4 regions of the Streptomyces sp. NPDC006134 genome follow, and region 2 is predicted to be linked to each of the others. Evidence: riboswitches for the same ligand, from Rfam matches in the RefSeq annotation. Region 2 holds a riboswitch; each other region holds the start of a gene.
The links. Region 2 has a riboswitch for cobalamin ahead of ABZ340_RS09050 (ribonucleoside-diphosphate reductase subunit alpha). Riboswitches for the same ligand answer to the same signal wherever they lie in the genome.
Positions count from the first base shown of each region.

Region 1: linked by a shared signal. The riboswitch ahead of ABZ340_RS28195 (cobalamin biosynthesis protein) and the one ahead of ABZ340_RS09050 (ribonucleoside-diphosphate reductase subunit alpha) in region 2 are both predicted to bind cobalamin.
Region 3: linked by a shared signal. The riboswitch ahead of ABZ340_RS19190 (ABC transporter substrate-binding protein) and the one ahead of ABZ340_RS09050 (ribonucleoside-diphosphate reductase subunit alpha) in region 2 are both predicted to bind cobalamin.
Region 4: linked by a shared signal. The riboswitch ahead of ABZ340_RS19815 (energy-coupling factor ABC transporter permease) and the one ahead of ABZ340_RS09050 (ribonucleoside-diphosphate reductase subunit alpha) in region 2 are both predicted to bind cobalamin.

Region 1 covers NZ_JBEXTV010000052.1:31,412-33,600, reverse strand. The annotation lists gene ABZ340_RS28195 (cobalamin biosynthesis protein) at 1-956, opposite strand, end outside; cobalamin riboswitch at 1,066-1,208, opposite strand; gene ABZ340_RS28190 (hypothetical protein) at 1,356-1,577, opposite strand; gene ABZ340_RS28185 (inorganic phosphate transporter) at 1,628-2,189, opposite strand, start outside.
Region 2 covers NZ_JBEXTV010000010.1:73,803-75,991, reverse strand. The annotation lists gene mctP (monocarboxylate uptake permease MctP) at 1-257, shown strand, start outside; gene ABZ340_RS09055 (GNAT family N-acetyltransferase) at 345-854, shown strand; cobalamin riboswitch at 900-1,059, shown strand; gene ABZ340_RS09050 (ribonucleoside-diphosphate reductase subunit alpha) at 1,183-2,189, shown strand, end outside.
Region 3 covers NZ_JBEXTV010000027.1:37,866-40,054, forward strand. The annotation lists gene ABZ340_RS19185 (iron ABC transporter permease) at 1-200, opposite strand, end outside; gene ABZ340_RS19190 (ABC transporter substrate-binding protein) at 236-1,279, opposite strand; cobalamin riboswitch at 1,309-1,493, opposite strand; gene ABZ340_RS19195 (class I SAM-dependent methyltransferase) at 1,576-2,189, opposite strand, start outside.
Region 4 covers NZ_JBEXTV010000028.1:82,432-84,620, forward strand. The annotation lists gene ABZ340_RS19805 (ATP-binding protein) at 1-472, opposite strand, end outside; gene ABZ340_RS19810 (cell division protein SepF) at 612-1,001, opposite strand; cobalamin riboswitch at 1,182-1,367, shown strand; gene ABZ340_RS19815 (energy-coupling factor ABC transporter permease) at 1,397-2,098, shown strand; gene ABZ340_RS19820 (energy-coupling factor ABC transporter substrate-binding protein) at 2,095-2,189, shown strand, end outside.

The DNA.
Region 1 (2,189 bases), on a different contig from region 2:
GTCACCGGACCCGACGACACCAGGCGCGAGGTCAGCAGCCGCGCGCCCGCGCACGCGCCCAGCGCCAGCCAGCTCACGCGCCGGGACAGCCGTACCGCCCGTTCGATGTCGCCGGCGCGGACGGCCCGCCCCGCGGCCCCGTTGAGCACGGGCCGGTGCTCCACCCGCCCGCCGTACGACAGCGTCCCGCCGAGCCGGACGCCGAGGGCGCCCGCGAACGACGCCTCGACGGGCCCGGCGTTGGGGCTCGGATGCTTGCCGGCGTCGGCCCGCCAGGCCCGTACGGCGCCGCGCGGATTCCCGCCGGCGACGGCGGCGAGGGCGGCGGTCAGCCGCGCGCCGGGCCAGCCGGCGAGGTCGTCGAGACGGGCGGAGGCCCAGCCGTAGCGGCGGTACCGGGGCGACTTGTGGCCGACCATGGCGTCGAGGGTGTTGACGGCCCGGAAGCCGAGCAGGCCCGGAACCCCGCCGGCGGCGCCCCACACCAGGGCGCCCACCACCGCGTCGGAGGTGTTCTCGGCGACGGACTCCACGACGGCCCGCGCGATCCCGTCGGCGTCCAGGGCCTGCGGATCGCGCCCGCACAGATGCGGCAGCCGCGCTCGGGCGGCCTCGACGTCGCCCGTCTCCAGTGCCCGCCCGACGGCACGCGCCTCGCGCGCGAGCGAGGTGCCGCCGACGACGGCCCAGGTGGCGGTGGCGGTCAGCGCGACGGAGGCGAGGGGCCAGGGGCGTACGGCGCGGGAGGCGAGGGCACCGAGCGCCACGGCGCCACCGGCGCACACGGCGGTGTGCACCGCGCCCCGGCCGCGGTGGTCCCGCCACAGCACACGTTCCACGGCACCGGCGGCACGGCCGAACGCGGCGACCGGATGCCCGCGGCGGGGATCGCCGAGGAGGAGGTCGCCGAGAAGGCCCGCGGCGGCGCCGTACGCGAAAACGCGTTCGGCACGCATGGAGCTCAGCCGGTCACACGGTCGGGGAAGGCAGGAAGAGACCTGGTACTGAACCTCGAACGGCAGCCGAGCATCGCGTTGTGTCCTCACTCAGGGTGTCCACGCCCTGGTTCGACGAGACCGGCGGTGAGAGTTCCTGGCTCCCGGGGTCTCCACCCCGGTCACAGTGGCGGGACCGCGCCGGATTCACACCGGGCTTCCTCTCCTGCCGCCGTACATGGCCCAGGAAGTCCACCATGGCCCGCGAACACCCGTCAACTTGCCGTTGACCTGCGCAGGGGGAGTGTGCGGAGGCCCACACGCGGGGGGTGTGCGCCGGGCACGCGGAAGCGGGGTGCGGGACGGTGGTCCGTCCCGCACCCCGCTGTGCGCGCGTGCGCGCCGCCGGCCGGGCGGCGGTCAGGCGACGATCAGATAGATCCCGTACGCCACCGCCGCCGCGCAGGCCGTGAAGCACGCGTAGGCGCCGGTGACCGCGAGGGCCGCGGAGCCGCCCTGGGCGGCGGCCCGCTCCCGGCGGGAGAGTCCGGCGATGCCCAGGGTGAACAGGGCCACCAGGGCCACAGTGACCACGAGGCTGACCCCGAAGACGGAGCCGAGGGCTGCCCAGTCGATCTTCATCCTGCTTCTTCCTTCGTACCGGGTGAGTTTCGTACCGGGTGAGCGCGGGCTCAGACGGGGGTGGCGGCCGACGGGGCCTTGGCGTCGGGGGCGGCGGAGAGCTGGGCCGGGATGGTGGCGGTCAGCTCCTCGGCGGCGCCCGCCGGGGGCGGGGTCACGGCGGCGATCGCGGTGGTGACCACACCGGCCGGCTCGGCGTCCGCCGTGTTGTCGGCGTTCTCGGTGTCGTTGACGTTGGTGTGGTCGACGACCTCGCGGCGGGAGATCTTCCAGATCGCGGCGCTGGAGGCGACCAGGAAGACCGCGACGAGCGCCGTACCCCAGTCGCCGAAGCCGCAGACCCACTCGGCGAGCGCGCCGACCAGAGCCGCGGCCGGCAGGGTCAGGCCCCAGGCGACGAACATCCGCGTCGCCGTGGACCAGCGCACGACGCCGCCCTTGCGGCCGAGGCCCGCGCCCATCACCGAGCCGGAGACGACGTGCGTGGTGGAGAGGGAGAAGCCCAGGTGGGAGGAGGCCAGGATGGCGGTGGCGGCGCTGGTCTGGGCGGCGAAGCCCTGCTGCGGCCGGAGGTCGGTCAGGCCCTTGCCCATGGTGCGGATGATGCGCCAG
Region 2 (2,189 bases):
ACGGTGTCGCCTCGCCGACGCAGAAGCACTTCGGCGGCTCGTCGAAGGAGATCCCCGGCATCGGGGAGATCGGTTACATCGGCCTGACCGCGTTCGTGCTGAACGTCCTGGTCACCGTCGTCCTGACGGTGGTCCTCCGGGCGTTCAAGGCGCCGGACGGCGTCGACGAGACCCGGCCGGAGGACTACACGGCCGACGCCGGCGACCCCGGCGTGCAGGTGGAGCTGCCGCCGGCCACCGCCGGCGCGGCGCACTGACGCCGTCGCCGTATCTGTATCCGTCCACGGGCCGCCGGAGGGGAATCCGGCGGCCCGTCGTCGTACCCGTCGGGCACACTCACCCGCATGGACATCACGATCAGGAAAGCGGAGCCCGGCGACCACGCGGTCCTCGGCGAGATCACCGCGCGCGCCTATCTCCAGGACGGACTCCTCGACTTCGGGGAGTCGGACGCCTACCTCGGCGAGCTGCGGGACGTGGCGAGGCGGGCCGCCGCGGCCGAGGTGCTGGTGGCCGTCGAGGGCGAACGCGTCGTCGGCGGCGTGACGTTCGTGCCGTCCGGCGGCCCCATGGCCGACATAGCCCGGCCCGGCGAGGCCGAGATCCGGATGCTGGCGGTCGCGCACGCGGCCCGCGGCCGGGGCGCGGGCGAGGCCCTCGTCCGCGCCTGTGTGGAGCGGGCACGGGCCGTCGAGGGCTGCGTACGGGTCGTCCTGTCGACCCAGCGCACCATGCGCACCGCCCACCGCCTCTACGAGCGCCTGGGCTTCGTCCGCACCCCCGAGCGGGACTGGAACCCGCTGCCGGAGGTGGACGACATCACTCTCCTCACCTACGCGTTGACCCTCCGCTGACTCGGCGGCGACACAACATCTGGGGGTGGTCCCGAGGCCCGGCACAAGATGTATGCTCATGCTCGCTGTCGCCGCAGGGGAATCCGGTGTGAATCCGGAACTGTCCCGCAACGGTGTACTCATGCCCGTATGCCTGCATACCCGCAGACCCGCATCCGGGCGTCGAGCGTCAGTCCGAGGACCTGCCGGCAGTGCACACGGGCCGTCCGGCCCGTGTGCCATGACGTCCGGGCCTCGCGGAATGGGCCGGTGGACGCGACGCCGCGTGCGCTCGTGAGCTGCCTCCTGCCCTCCGCAAGGCCCCGTGCCGAGCGAGGGAGTGCCTCACGTGACCATCGCGCCAGCAGACCCGGCTTCAGTGATCCAGCCGGAGCACGACGGTCCCGGTGCCGCGCTGCTGCGGACCCTGACCGAGCTGACCGCCGACCTTCCCGACGCCGACCCCGGCCGGGTCGCCGCCGCGGCGCTGCGCGGCCGGTCCGCGCGGGCGGACGAGACGGAGCTGCGCGAGCTGGCCACGGAGGCGGCGGCCGGCCTGATCGCCGAGGACCCCGCCTACTCGAAGCTGGCCGCCCGGCTGCTGACCCTCGGCATCCGCGCCGAGGCCGCCTCCCAGGGCGTCACCGCGTTCACCGAGTCCGTCGCCACCGGCCACCGCGAGGGCCTGATCGCCGACCGCACCGCCGCGTTCGTCCGCCGCCACGCGGACCGCCTGGACGCGCTGGCCGACCCGCACGCCGACGACCGCTTCGGCTACTTCGGCCTGCGCACCCTGCACAGCCGCTACCTGCTGCGCCATCCGATCACCCGCAAGGTGATCGAGACGCCCCAGCACTTCCTGCTGCGCGTCGCCGCCGGCCTCGCCGAGGACGACACGGACCGCGCGCTGGACGAAGTGGCCGCGCTCTACGGGCTGATGAGCCGCCTGGACTACCTGCCCTCCTCCCCCACCCTGTTCAACTCCGGCACCCGCCACCCCCAGATGTCGTCCTGCTACCTCCTGGACTCCCCCAAGGACGAGCTGGACTCGATCTACGACCGCTACCACCAGGTCGCCCGCCTGTCCAAGCACGCCGGCGGCATCGGCATCGCCTACTCCCGCATCCGCTCCCGGGGTTCGCTGATCCGCGGCACCAACGGGCACTCCAACGGCATCGTCCCGTTCCTGAAGACCCTCGACGCCTCCGTGGCCGCCGTGAACCAGGGCGGCCGGCGCAAGGGCGCCGCGGCGGTCTACCTGGAGACCTGGCACGCGGACATCGAGGAGTTCCTGGAGCTGCGCGACAACACCGGCGAGGACGCGCGCCGCACCCACAACCTGAACCTCGCACACTG
Region 3 (2,189 bases), on a different contig from region 2:
GCCCGCGACCAGTCGGGTTTTACCCAGTCGGCGCCCAGCGCGTGCGTCACGATGCCCCACACCTGGCCGGGCGGCACCCGCACCGAGCCGAGGGCCAGACCCGCCGTGGCGGAGACCACCAGGAGGACGGCCAGGACGACGAGCGTGACGGTGAGACCGGCCCGGCCCGCCCGCCCGCCGCCCTCCTGACGTCGGCGCACGGCCTGCCCGGTGCCGGCCTCGGCGGCCGGGGCCGTCACGCGAAGCTCTCGGGGTGGATGCCGCGGGCCAGGTCCTCGACCGCGTAGGCCGAGCGGACGCCGACCAGCGTCGCGGTCAGCGGCAGGACGACGAACCGCTGGTTCCTGACGGCGGGAACGTCCCGGAGGGCGGGCTGGGAGAGCAGGAACTCCTTCTTCCGCTCGACGCTTCCGGCGCCGGCGTAGTCGTAGAGGGCGATGACCTCGGGCCTGCGCTCGACGACCTGCTCCCAGGAGACGTCGCCGAAGACGTCGTCGAGGCCGGCGAAGACGTTCTCGCCGCCGGCCAGCCGGATCAGTTCGGTGCCCAGGCTCCTGCCGCCCGCGGTGAAGGCGGCCTTGTCGCCGCTGTCGTAGACGAAGACGGGCACCCGGGGCCTGCCTTCGACGGCGGTGGTGGCCCTGCCGACCCGTGCCCGCAGGCCGGCGACCAGTGCGTCCGCCCGGCCGGGGACGCCGAAGATCCTGCCGATGGTGCGGATCTCGGCGTAGGTGTCCTCCATCGTGACCCGCTTCTCGCCGCAGTACTCGCGGTTGAGGTGGGTGGCGATGCCGGCGTCGGCGAACGCCTTGCGGGAGCGGCCCTCGTGCTCGGCGAAGGCGCTGCCGTAGCCGCCGTAGACGAGGTCGGGCTCGGCTTCCAGGACCGTCTCGAACGACGGTTCCTTCTCCGCCAGCCGGGGGATCGCCTCGTAGTCCTTCCTCCACTCGGGCAGGACCGCGGAGTCGGGGAAGGCGGTGCCGGCCATGCGGTCCTTCAGGCCGAGGGCGAGCATCAGTTCCGCCGGGTGCTGGTGGATGGTGACGACACGGGAGGGCGGCTTGTCGTACGTCGTCTCCACGCCGCAGTTGTCGATGGTGACGGGGAAGCCCGCGGCCGGCGCGGCCGTGGCCTTCGCGGCCTCGGCGGTGTCCCGCGACGATCCGCAGCCGGCGGTCAGCAGGGCCGCCGACAGGGCGACGGCCGCGGCCGTGGCACGCAGGGTACGGCGCCTGCGGGCAGGGGTGAACAGCGGGGGACGGGACGTGCCGTCGTACACGTGAAGCCTCCTGGGGAGTCCGCGCTCCTCGGAACGGGCCCGCGACAGGCCAGTGTCCTGACTCCCGGATCGACGCTCCTCCCCCGGCCTTCCCGCGCGGCGCGCAGTGGCGTGTCGAGGGGTGCACTCCCCGGTCACAGTGGCGGGACCGTGCCGGATTCGCACCGGCTTCCTGTCTCCCGTCGCGGCGATGACCCGCTGATACTACGATCCGCCCCGCTCGGGTCGAAAGGGCGTGCGGACCTGCGCGCACGCCCCCGTGCCCCGCGTCACTGCACGCCCCCCCGTGCCCCGCGTCACTCCTCGCGGACCGCCCGCAGCACCAGCCGCTCGGCGTTCTCGTCGTAGGGGCGGCCGTCGAACCCGCCGAACACCTCCACCCGGCCGAACCCCGCCTCCCGCGCCATCCGCCGCAGCTCGACCGCGCTGTACACGAACCACACCAAGGTGGCCCGCGTCACCCGCTCGCCCCGGACCAGGACCCAGTCGCTGCGCAGCCGCGCCCAGTCGTCCAGCACGGTGTCGGTCTGCACCATCAGGTCCTCGCCGCGCCGCACCACCTTCGGCGGGGTGACCTTGCGGGCCAGCAGCTCCTTGCCGGCGAGGTCCAGGACGAGGGTGCCGCCGGGTACCAGGCAGTCGTGCATGACGCGCAGCACCCGCTCGTTGTCGGCGGGGTCCTCGAAGTAGCCGAACGAGGTGAACATGTTGAGGACGACGTCGAAGGCGCCCGGCGCCTCGTACGCGCGGGCGTCGGCCCGCACGTACGTGACCCGGACGCCGGCGTCGGCCGTCCGCTTCCGCGCCCGCTCCAGCATGGCCGGGCTCAGGTCCACCCCGGTGACGTCGTGGCCGCGGCGGGCGAGCGGCACCGTGAACACCCCGGGCCCGCAGCACAGGTCCAGCACCC
Region 4 (2,189 bases), on a different contig from region 2:
CGGCGCGGCGGCCGGGGTCGCGCAGGGCGGTCTGGAGCAGCACGAGTCCGTCGGCCGTCAGCCGCTCGCCCACGATCCGCAGGTCGGGTTCCGCCTGGACGGCGACGTCGAGCCGGACCGGTCCCTCGGGGCCGTCGGCCGTGCAGCCGATGCGGAAGCCGCGGCGCCGCTGGGCGTCGGGCCGGGCCCGCTCGGGCACGCAGGCGCCCGGGTCGGGGAAGACCGTGCCGAGTTCGGCACCGGAACCGAGCCGGGCGAGGGCCTCGTACGCCCGCAGCGCGCTGGTCTTGCCGCTGCCGCTCGGCCCGGCCAGGAGGGTGAGCGGCGCGAGCGGGACGGTGACGCGCCGGTGCGCGGCGAAGGCGGACAGCCGCAGTTCGGTGACGCACGGCCGGTCGGGGCGCCCCTTGTCGCCGTCGCGCGGCACCGCGGACGGCGGCGCGGGAGCGGCCGGCGGGGTCGGCAAGGTCATGTCCGGACCGTAGGGCTCCGCCGCCGGGCGAACCGTTTTGCCGTCGGCCCCTTCCTACGATCGGGGGACCGGGCGCGTCAGGGCGGGCCCGCCCCTCACCCGCCGGGGCCGTCCCGCCTCGCCGCCCCCGGGAGAGCCGTCAGACGCCGGGAACTCCCGCGCCCTCCATGAGCCCGGTCACCTCGGTGCCGGCCGGCGTGAGCAGGAACACGTTCCGGTCGACCCGGTGCATCCCGCTGGCCAGGCCGAAGACGACGCCCGTGCTGAAGTCCAGGACCCGCTTGGCGACCTCGGTCTCCGCGCCGGTCAGATCGAGCAGGACCGGGATGCCCGCCATGAGGGTCTCGGCGACCTCGCGGGCGTCGGCGAACACGTTGACCCGCAGGACGACGAAGCGGCGCCGGGCCTCCGTCTCCGCCTCCGGCAGCGCGCGGTGGCCCACCGAGGAGGGCCAGGCGTCGCGGCCCCGCAACGGCACGACCTGGGCGAGCCCTTCCCACTGTTCATCGGTGACGTCGTGGCTGTTCACCGGCTCCCCCGCTTCGACTCGCCTTGTTGCCTGCACCAGCCAATTCTTACGCCATGTCACCCGATCGGCCCAACAGCGACACGGTGCCGGCCGGCCGAGCCGTACGGTCTCGCGGCCGGGCGCGTTCCCGTGGGCCGCTCGCCCCGTTCGGTCCGGCTTGTCACCACCCCCGCGGGAGCACTACTGTCGCCACGCCTTGGTGAACGGGAAATCCGGTGTGATGCCGGTGCGGCCCTCGCCACTGTGATCGGGAAGTCCGGCTCCGGCCCTCACGGGCGGCCACTGGGTCCTTCGGGACCTGGGAAGGCGGAGCACGGGCGGTGGTACCCGTCAGCCAGGAGACCGGCCAAGGCGCGTCGTCCATCCACGAGGTGCTGGAGAGGGTCTGCCGAGCCATGCACATAGCCGAGGGCTTTCTGCCTCCGGCGCACGCGATCGCCTGGGGTGTCGCGTCCGCGCCGTTCGTCGTCCACGGAGTCCGGTCGCTCACCCGTGAGGTGAGGGAGCATCCCGAGAGCACGTTGCTGCTCGGCGCGTCCGGGGCGTTCACGTTCGTCCTGTCGGCGCTCAAATTGCCGTCCGTCACCGGGAGTTGCTCCCATCCCACCGGGACGGGACTGGGCGCGATCCTGTTCCGGCCGCCGGTCATGGCGGTGCTCGGCACCATCACCCTGCTCTTCCAGGCGCTGCTGCTCGCGCACGGCGGGCTGACCACGCTCGGCGCCAACGTGTTCTCCATGGCGATCGTGGGGCCGTGGGCCGGGTACGGCGTGTACCGGCTGCTGCGGCGGTGCGGCGTGCCGCTGATGGTCGCGGTGTTCGCCGCCGCGTTCGCCGCCGACCTGTCCACCTACTGCGTCACCAGCGTGCAGCTGGCGCTCGCCTTCCCCGACCCGGGCAGCGGGTTCTGGGGCGCGCTCGGCACGTTCGGCTCCGTCTTCGCCGTCACCCAGATCCCGCTGGCGGTGAGCGAGGGGCTGCTCACCGTGCTCGTGATGCGGCTGCTGACGCAGTCCAGCAAGGGGGAACTGGCCCGGCTCGGTGTGGTGGCGGACGGGCCGAAGGCCCGGAAGGCACAGGAGGCGGTGGCCCGGTGAAGCGGAACACGAAGATCAACGCGCTGTTGCTGCTGGCGGTGGCCGCACTGGCCGTCCTGCCCCTGGCGCTCGGGCTCGGCGACCACAAGGA